One region of the Arthrobacter sp. NA-172 genome, then DNA from elsewhere that is predicted to be linked to it. Evidence: riboswitches for the same ligand, from Rfam matches in the RefSeq annotation. Region 1 holds a riboswitch; the other holds the start of a gene.
What was found. A riboswitch is a leader RNA that binds a small molecule or an ion and turns the genes downstream of it on or off. The one in region 1 is predicted to bind cyclic di-AMP.
Positions count from the first base shown of each region.

Region 2: another riboswitch for cyclic di-AMP. It lies ahead of ACF0H6_RS15940 (hypothetical protein); the one in region 1 lies ahead of ACF0H6_RS17130 (NlpC/P60 family protein).

Region 1 is NZ_JBINOT010000003.1:651,799-656,203, reverse strand. Features, by position in the region: gene ACF0H6_RS17140 (molybdenum cofactor guanylyltransferase) at 1-535, opposite strand, end outside; gene ACF0H6_RS17135 (HNH endonuclease) at 573-1,073, opposite strand; partial or broken gene ACF0H6_RS17130 (NlpC/P60 family protein) at 1,588-2,368, opposite strand; cyclic di-AMP (ydaO/yuaA leader) riboswitch at 2,374-2,555, opposite strand; gene ACF0H6_RS17125 (M23 family metallopeptidase) at 2,686-3,504, opposite strand; cyclic di-AMP (ydaO/yuaA leader) riboswitch at 3,507-3,714, opposite strand; gene ACF0H6_RS17120 (metal-dependent transcriptional regulator) at 3,840-4,405, opposite strand, start outside.
Region 2 is NZ_JBINOT010000003.1:408,810-413,214, reverse strand. Features, by position in the region: gene ACF0H6_RS15950 (response regulator transcription factor) at 1-235, shown strand, start outside; partial or broken gene ACF0H6_RS15945 (sensor histidine kinase) at 249-1,723, shown strand; cyclic di-AMP (ydaO/yuaA leader) riboswitch at 1,858-2,054, shown strand; gene ACF0H6_RS15940 (hypothetical protein) at 2,057-2,797, shown strand; gene ACF0H6_RS15935 (hypothetical protein) at 2,835-3,167, opposite strand; partial or broken gene ACF0H6_RS15930 (glycosyltransferase) at 3,069-4,405, shown strand, end outside.

The sequences.
Region 1 (4,405 bases):
GCAGATCAAGCCTAGCAAGCAGGCGGAATACTGAAGCGTTGGCCAAGCCACCCTGTTGGGCCGAAGCCAGCACTTCCCGTTGTAACGCCGAAGATCGGTAGATCCCGAGTAAAGGTTGTTTCCGGCCATCGGCGGAGACGGACATGGCCCCTTCAGCCTCCGGGTGTCCGGCAAGTTCCTTGAGTAAAACCGGAACCGCGGCGCCGGCGAGGGGCATGTCGCAGGCCATGACTAGTACCCAAGGCGCGGGGTTCTCCCTGGGTGGCTCCGTCGAGGGGGCGTGGGATTCAAGGGCAAGGAGTCCTGCTTCGATCGCCGCGGCGGGTCCCGCGAACGGCGGGGACTCACGGGCCGTCAACGTGCCGTCGGGCAATGTTCCAGGATCCGGCCCGACGACGACGACACTCCCGGCACCGTTCGCGGCGGCGAGGGCGCGCTGAAGGAGCGAGGCGTCGCCGTGCCTGAGCTGGGCTTTGGGCACGCCTCCGAGGCGGGAGGACTTACCACCCGCCAAGATCACCGCATCAAAGTCCACCCGCCCAGATTACCCGGGAAGCAGGCTCAGCTTCGGTTCAAGCCGCCGATTCGGGCAGGAGGAAGGGATCCCATGCTGGCGCAGGTTTCTCGAGCTCCTTGATCTGCCAGATAGTCCCGGTGGGCGCCGCAGGAACGAACCCCAGTTTCCAGCCCATCTCGGCCGGTGTGTGGTTGCTCTTGGCGTTGTTGCAGCGCAGGCACGCTGCTACCAGGTTTTCCCAGGAATCCGCGCCGCCCCTGGATTTGGGGTGGACGTGGTCAATGGTGTGGGCTGCTTTACCGCAGTAGGCGCAACGATGACCGTCGCGGCGCAAAACGCCGCGGCGTGTAACCGCCGTGATCGTGTTGTATCTCGGCCGGATGTAGCGATTGAGCAGAATCACGGAGGGACGTCCGAGAATCTCCTGTGGCCCGACGACAGGCTCGTCGCCTTCGGCCACTACGCTCGCTTTTCCGGTGAGCACAAGGACCAGCGCCCGGCGGAAGGTTACTACCGCCAGCGGTTCATATCCAGCATTCAGAACGAGTGTGCGCATGCACGTACCTCTTCACGGCCGCACCCGTCAGGGGCGCGAGGGCCGGCTGCCCTCTGCATGTACGGGCTGTGGATCGACACCATAAGAGTAAACACGCGGATGCCAGATCACCGAATCCGTGCATCGGTTCGGTGGCTGTGTCGGGCAAAGTTCATGTGCCGGACATGTGGCGGGAACCTTCCGACGGCCAGAGGGATCTGCGGGTTATAGGACAAAACGTGTGTATGGGAGGAGCGTGCTTCCCGGTCGGGTGAACGCCCCGACGTGATCCGGAGGGCTGAATTGGACGCGTTCCTGGGATGGCTGCTGCTCCCACCCGGCCTGTAACCCCGCGCAAGCGCTGAGCGACACGGCAAATGGATTTCGACGCGTGAATTCCAGTGGCGACAGGGATTTAGCGCCCCCGCAAGTATTTTGCGCGTCGCGAGGCACTGGGTGCGTCGATTTGGCGCACTCCGGTTAAAACAGAACATCCCCGCGGCCAAAGCCAGCGGGGATGTTCCGGCAAATCTATTTAGCCACCAACGTGGATGAAGACCGGGCCGGAGCCGATGTTGACGCTGTACAGGGCGGTGGTTCCACCGTTCCAGCCGCCGTGGACTGCCATGCCGTTGCCGACGTAAACGGCGATGTGGGCCTTGCCCATGCCACCGTTCTGGTAGTAGACCAAGTCTCCAGGCTGAGCTTCAGCAGCGCTGACCGTACGGCCGAGGGAGAGGTAGTCTGCCGGCCAGCCGTGGAAGTTGATGCCCACAGCGGCCAGGGAGTTCGAAGCCAGGGCGGTGCAGATCCTGGGCAACGCCAAGCTGGGCGTAAGCTGCGGCAGCAATCGCTGCGCCCTTGCCGCTGGCAACCTTGGTGACGGGTGAAACAGCAGCGGTCACAGAAAGCGTTGAGGAGCCGGCAGCGGCACCCGTTGCAGCCTGCGGAGCCGGAGCAGCTTCCTGGGTGGCAACCGGAGCTGCGACAACCGGAGCCGCGACCACCGGAGCAGCTTCGGTGGAGACCGCGGGGCGCTCGTATTTGATGGCCACGGAGGAGTCTGCCGAAATGCTGGCTTGGGCGATGGACTGGACTTCCAGGGCGGAGGTCGACGTCGATTCGCGGGGGACGTTGGTTTCTGCAGCGTTGGCTGCGATACCGCTAGTGAGCACCAGGCCGGAAGCAGCCGCGATGACGGCTGCCTGACGGCCTACGCCACCGGCGTTGCTGCCGACAGACTTGGCGATAACGGCAAGTGAGTTGGTCTTGGTGACCGCGGCACGGTGGCGCGCGACAGTAGAGCGTGAAGACACGTTAAGAGGCCTCTCCCTATGCCCGCGAGGTAAGCTGTCGGATTCGGATGGGAGTCATCCGGCCACACTTCTCCCTCTCGGAAGTCGTGCGACTTAACCCCAAGGCCATCGGTGAAGATGACCAAAAGTGGGTCCCCCGCCTCTGCCAGACGATGTTTTGCGAACGGAACCTCGGGCAGTGGCAGAGCTAGGCAATCCACCCGAGTGCAACAACTCTCTAAAAGTTGATGCGTGTAAGACGGTACATGAGTTTTAACTAAAAGTCACATTCAGGTCACGGCGTGTGACAAGCATGCGAGAGACTTCCATCGGATTGGCTACAGCCAGCCCAAAGGGTCAACGACGTCGCCGTTGACCATGACTTCAAAGTGGAGGTGGCAGCCGGTAGAGGCGCCGGTGGTGCCGCTCAATGCGATGACATCGCCGCGGCTGACCGTTTGGCCCACCTGGACGTTAAACGAAGACAAATGGTTGTACGTGGTTTCCAGGCCGTTGCCATGGTCCACCACAATGCGGTTTCCGCCGCCATACGGATGCCAGCCGGCAAAAGTGACCTTGCCGGCCGCGGCCGCATGAACCTGGGTGCCGCACTGGGCCACGAAGTCCTGGCCCCGGTGGAACTCCCCCAAACCGCCCGTGATGGGATTCACCCGGTAACCGAAAGGCGAGGCCGTGGTCAGGGTGTCCAGCGGCGCCCCCAGGGCGCCCTTGGAGGACGACGTCTTGATGGTGCCGACGGACTGCGCGCTCAAGAGCTGCTTGAGCCTGGTGTCCGGATCCGCCGTGGTGGAGACCGCAGCACGGCTGAAGTCGATCGTGGCGCTTGCCGCGGCGGGAATCTCGGGCTGGGTGCCCACGGCCGAGGCGGCGTGGTTCGATTCGGCCGCGGCCGTCATGGCGCCGGTGCCCGGCATGGCGACCGTCAGGATGAGGCCCGTAGTAGCAAGGGCCACTCCGGCCTTCTGTCCTGCTCCGCTCGCGGCGGCGAATTCGGCCATCTGCCGCAAGGGACCTTTGCGCCGGCGAAGTTCGCGATGGGGATCGCGGGGCCGGCCCTGGGCAACGTCGTGCGTGCTCCGCAGCTCAGCAGTAGGACCGGACGCGCGCCTGCGGCCCCTGGTGTTCTGCGTGGTCAAAGTGTTCCTCTCTGGCAAGCCTGCGAAGTTAGCTGTCGGATTCGGGCCAGAGAGATCGTGGACCCGGTCCGCGCGAAGGGCGCGAAGCGCAAGCTACCCGGAGGGGCCTTGCGCTGGTTGCACTTCCGCTGCGGACTTCACCCCAAGGCCGTCTTTCGACCGCCGATGGTGGTTCCTCCGCTTCTGCCAGTGAATGGACTAATCCACCTGATCCACTGGCAGAACTCGGCTTCGGATCAGGTAACGCTTTGGTATCGGCGCCGGTATTTAACTCTAGGGGATTAAGCCCCGTGGTAATAATTTCGTTATCTTTGCCGCTCGCATCGCCGGGCCGGCTAGGCGACCGTGACGAATACGTGCGACGCAACCTCAGGCGGCAGCTCCAGCGCGCCGTCGATATTGGGCACACGAACCGAGATGTACTCCCCTACGCGTTCCAGGGAAACCCTGGCACCGGGGCGGATTCCGCCCTCGTCGAGCTGCACCAGAAGTTCCGGTTCCACCTGGATCGGTTCAGCCAGACGGCTGACGGTGACCCGGTTTTCAGGTGAGTATTCATTCATCGCGTCAAGAAGGTTGACCACGCCATCCGTAAAGGCGTGGGACGCGGCTCCACCCAGCGCTTCGAGTCCGGGGATGGGGTTGCCGTAGGGCGAATCCGTGGGGTGGTCCAGCAGCTCATAAATCCGCCGTTCCACGCGCTCACTCATGACATGCTCCCAGCGGCACGCTTCATCGTGGACATAGGCCCAGTCCAGGCCGATGACGTCCGCCAGGAGCCGTTCGGCGAGCCGGTGCTTGCGCATGACCTCGGTGGCGCGTTTCCGGCCCGCTTCAGTCAGCTCAAGGTGCCGATCATTGGACACAATCACCAGACCGTCACGCTCCATCCGTCCGATCG
Region 2 (4,405 bases), 240 kb from region 1:
AGAAATCCAGCTCACGGCAACCCAGTTCGAGCTCCTGCGCTACCTGATGGAAAACCCCAAGCGCGTGGTCAGCAAGGCCCAGATCCTGGACCGCGTGTGGGACTACGATTTTGGCGGCCAAGCCAACATCGTGGAGCTCTACATCTCCTACCTGCGCAAGAAGATCGAAGCCAATCACCTGCCGATGATCCATACCGTGCGCGGAGCCGGTTACGTCATCAAGCCTGCCGAATAGCCGGGGCGCAGTCATGTCCGCGCTCTCGGGTATCCCCCGCCAGACCGACCATCACTGGTTCAACCCTTCAACCTGGCACTTGCGCACGCGCCTGATCCTGGTCTCCATGGGACTTCCTGGTGGCCATCTGCGGGGCGGTTGGCGTGGTCAGCTACGCCTCCATGGACGTGTTCCTCACGAAGCAGCTCGACGATCAATTGATGCAGGCCTCGCATGGCCGCCCGCCCGTAGGCGATCCCAATGGACGGCCGGATCCGTTGGATGCCCGCGGTCAAAGCGTCGGCACCCTGAATGCGCGTATCCTCGGCGGGCAAGTAAGCAGCAACGATGGATTCTTGTCCTCCGACGCCACCCGCAAGCCCCTTTCGTCCAGCGACGCCGGCATCCTGTTGACGCTGCCCCAAGACGGGCATCCGGTTGATCGGACCCTCTCGAACGGCGGCTACCGGCTGGTGGCCACCAAGACCCCCTACGGCGACGTCATCATCACCGGCCTGCCTCTCGCAACGAAGGAGAACACCGAGGCCTCGCTCGTATGGACCATGGTGCTGGTTTCCTTGGGCGGGCTGGTGCTGATTGGACTCGCGGGAACTGTGCTGATCCGCCGCACCATGCGTCCCCTTGAGGAACTCTCCGACGTCGCCACGAAAGTGTCGAAGCTTCCGCTCGACGCCGGCGAAGTGGCACTCGCGGTGCGCGTTCCGCCGTCGGCGTCCCATCCGGGCACCGAGGTGGGAAGCGTCGGCCATGCTCTGAACCTCATGCTGGACAACGTCTCCAGCGCTTTGGAGGCACGCCAGCAGAGCGAAACCAAGGTACGACAATTCGTGGCCGACGCCTCGCACGAGCTGCGCACTCCGCTGACCGCCATCCGTGGCTACACCGAACTGCTGCGCATGACCGAAACGTTCACGGAAGACGGCCGGAAGTCGCTGGGCCGGGTTCAGAGCCAGTCCGAACGCATGACCACCCTCGTGGAAGACCTCCTTCTGTTGGCCCGGCTGGACGAGGGCAAAGCGCCCGTGTTCGGCGATGTGGACCTCACACAGTTGGTGATCGAAACCGTCAGCGATGAGAAAGTCATGGCACCCGAACACGTCTGGCAGCTCCGGCTTCCGGACGAGCCCCTCACGGTCCGCGGCGACACCACCCAGCTTCACCAGGTCTTGGCCAATCTGCTCTCCAACGCCCGCAAACACACGGAGGCCGGAACCACTGTGGTCACTGGAGTCATGCGCTCGGCCGATGGGAGCGCCGTAGTCACCGTGACGGACAACGGCCCGGGGATTGCGCCTGATTTCCAAGGCAGGATCTTCTCGCGCTTTGCCCGTGCCGACGCCGCCCGCTCCGGTTCCGAGGGAACATCCGGGCTGGGTCTGTCGATTGTGGAATCCATCGTCCAGGCCCACGGCGGCACCGTTGAAGTGGTCTCGCGGACCAGGCCGGACGGAGTTCGCCGTACGGCTTCCTGCACTCGGAGCCGCTTAGACGGATAAGCTACGAGGGCGGTGCGCGGCAAGCGCAAGTCGGCACACCGCCGTCGTGATCTCCGTTACTCAAATGTGACTTAAGCGAAAACCTCCTGTACCGTCGAATGGGTGCGCAGGATCATTCCGGCCACCTCCGGGTAGACGCCGAGCTCTGCCACTCCCCGGTGCCCAACACTCTAGGCAGAGACGGGGGACCCAGGTCTCCGGGCAAGCGCTCATGTTGAGCCGGCCCTAGGGGTGAAGCCGCAGCGCCACGATTCTCCGTGGCCACGGCCGGATGACCTCATCCGAATCCGACAGCTAACTCCGCAGGCGTTGAGAGGCAATCACCATGTCTGGTTCCAAGAATCAGTCGCGCTCTGTTGCGCGCCACCGCGGCGAACCTGCCCGGAAGAATAAGTCACGTTCCGCCCTGACACGGGCTGCCGCAAACCTCGGCACCACCCAACGCATGGCCGTTGTTGCCGGCGTTGTTGCTGTGTTCCTCGGCGCCGGGGCAGCCACCCATGCTGCCGGTCAAGCCATCAATGCCCAGGACATGAGCCGCACGTCCGATTCCGGTGCAGTTGCTCAGCAGAGTGCCGCCCCTTCCGCCGCGGCCACACCGTCGGCGAGCGCGAGCGCCAGTGCCACCCCGAGCGCCACGCCGACTCCGAGCCAGACGGCCACCCCCGCTCCAGCCGCCGTCGCGGCCCAGGCTGCCGCGCCCGTCGCGCCCGTCGCGCCCCCCGCTCCAGCGGCACCGGCCGCACCGGTCGCAGTCGATGATCCCTCCGGCGCCCAGGCCTACGCCGCCAGCATTCTTTCCTCCTACGGTTGGGGTCAGGGCGAGATGTCCGCCCTGACAACCTTGTGGAACAAGGAATCGGATTGGCGCACCACTGCCACCAATGCTTCCAGCGGCGCCTACGGCATTAGCCAGTCGCTGCCGGCCGAAAAGATGGCGTCCGAAGGGGCCGACTGGCAGACCAACTACAAGACTCAGATCCGCTGGGGCCTGAACTACATCAAGGAACGCTACGGATCTCCGTCCGCTGCGTGGTCCTTCCATTTGTCCCACAACTGGTACTAAGCCAAAAACCGCACAAAATACGTCGAGGTCCGTCCTTTCAAGGGCGGACCTCGACGTATTGTGGCCACTCAGTGATTCGCGACGGCGGCCGCACATCCACAGCCAGGTCACAGGTTCCGCCTAAAGCCTTCATATTCGCCAAGGCCACTCTGGATACATGACGCTCATCGAATCCACCTCCGGAACCCTGAAGGACCCCGCGGTGGTGCCGCCGGGCCTTACTACTCATCCCGCGATCCCCCTTCAGCGCAGCAGCGTGCGGCGCGCCCCCGTGGACACCCGCACCACCGTCCCGGTTCTCGATGTCACCATCCCCGTCTTCAACGAGGAACGCGACCTCGAAGAGTGCCTGCGCAGGCTTCACGGCCACTTGCGTGACTCCTTTCCGCACGGCTTTCGCATCACGGTGGCGGACAACGCCAGCACAGACGGCACTTTGAAAATTGCCGAACGAGTGGCCAGGGAATTGCCCGAGCTCGTGGTGGTCCACCTGGAGGAAAAAGGACGCGGGAACGCCCTCCGCAAAGTGTGGCTCGCCTCGCCGTCGCCGGTTCTGGCCTACATGGACGTGGACCTGTCCACGGATCTCGCCGCACTGGCGCCACTCTTGGCCCCGCTGATCTCGGGCCATTCGGACCTTGCCATCGGCACGCGGCTCACGCGCAACTCGCGGGTTGTGCGAGGCCCCAAGCGCGAATTCATTTCACGCAGTTACAACCTGATGCTGCACTCGTTCATGGGTGCACGTTTCAGTGACGCCCAGTGCGGGTTCAAGGCAATCCGGGCCGACGTGGCCCAGCAGATCCTCCCCTACACCATGGACAACTCGTGGTTCTTCGACACGGAGCTTCCTGGTCCTCGCCGAGCGCTGCGGCCTGCGGGTCCACGAAGTACCCGTGGACTGGATCGACGATCCCGATTCCAGCGTCGACGTGGTCCGCACCGCGCTGGCCGACATGCGTGGCATGGCCCGGCTCACCCGGGATCTGGTCTCCGGCCGCATCCCCATCCCGGAGCTGCGCGCCGCGCTCGCCAGGGGCCCGCTCCCGGCGTCGTCCCGCACCGCCGAACAGAGCCGGGGCAGCAGCCTCTTCGGGCAACTGGTCCGGTTCGCAGCGATCGGTGCCGCGTCAACCCTTGCGTATGTGCTGATCTTCCTGTTGTGCCGCGGCTTCATGGACCCGCAGTTAGCCAATTTCCTGGCGCTGCTCGTCACGGCCATCGCCAACACGGGCGCCAACAGGCGCTTCACGTTCGGCATCCAGGGCGGCAACCCTGTCAGGCACCACTTCGAGGGGCTGATCGTCTTCGGTATCGGCCTCGCGCTCACCTCCGGGGCCCTCTCCTTGGTGCATAGTACGACGACGCCGGACCGCTGGGGTGAACTCCTCACGGTGGTCGGAGCGAACCTCGCCGCCACTGCGATCCGCTTCCTCTTATTCCGCCTGTGGGTCTTCCGCCAGCCGACGGCGCAACTTCCACAAACGGGGCAGCTCTCACAAACGGCGCAGCGCCCACAAACGGCGCAGCCAATACAGCAGGCGCAGCCCTCCCAGGCAGAACAGCCGACTGAACCCATCGCAGAAGCCAGCACGCTCACAGAAACGG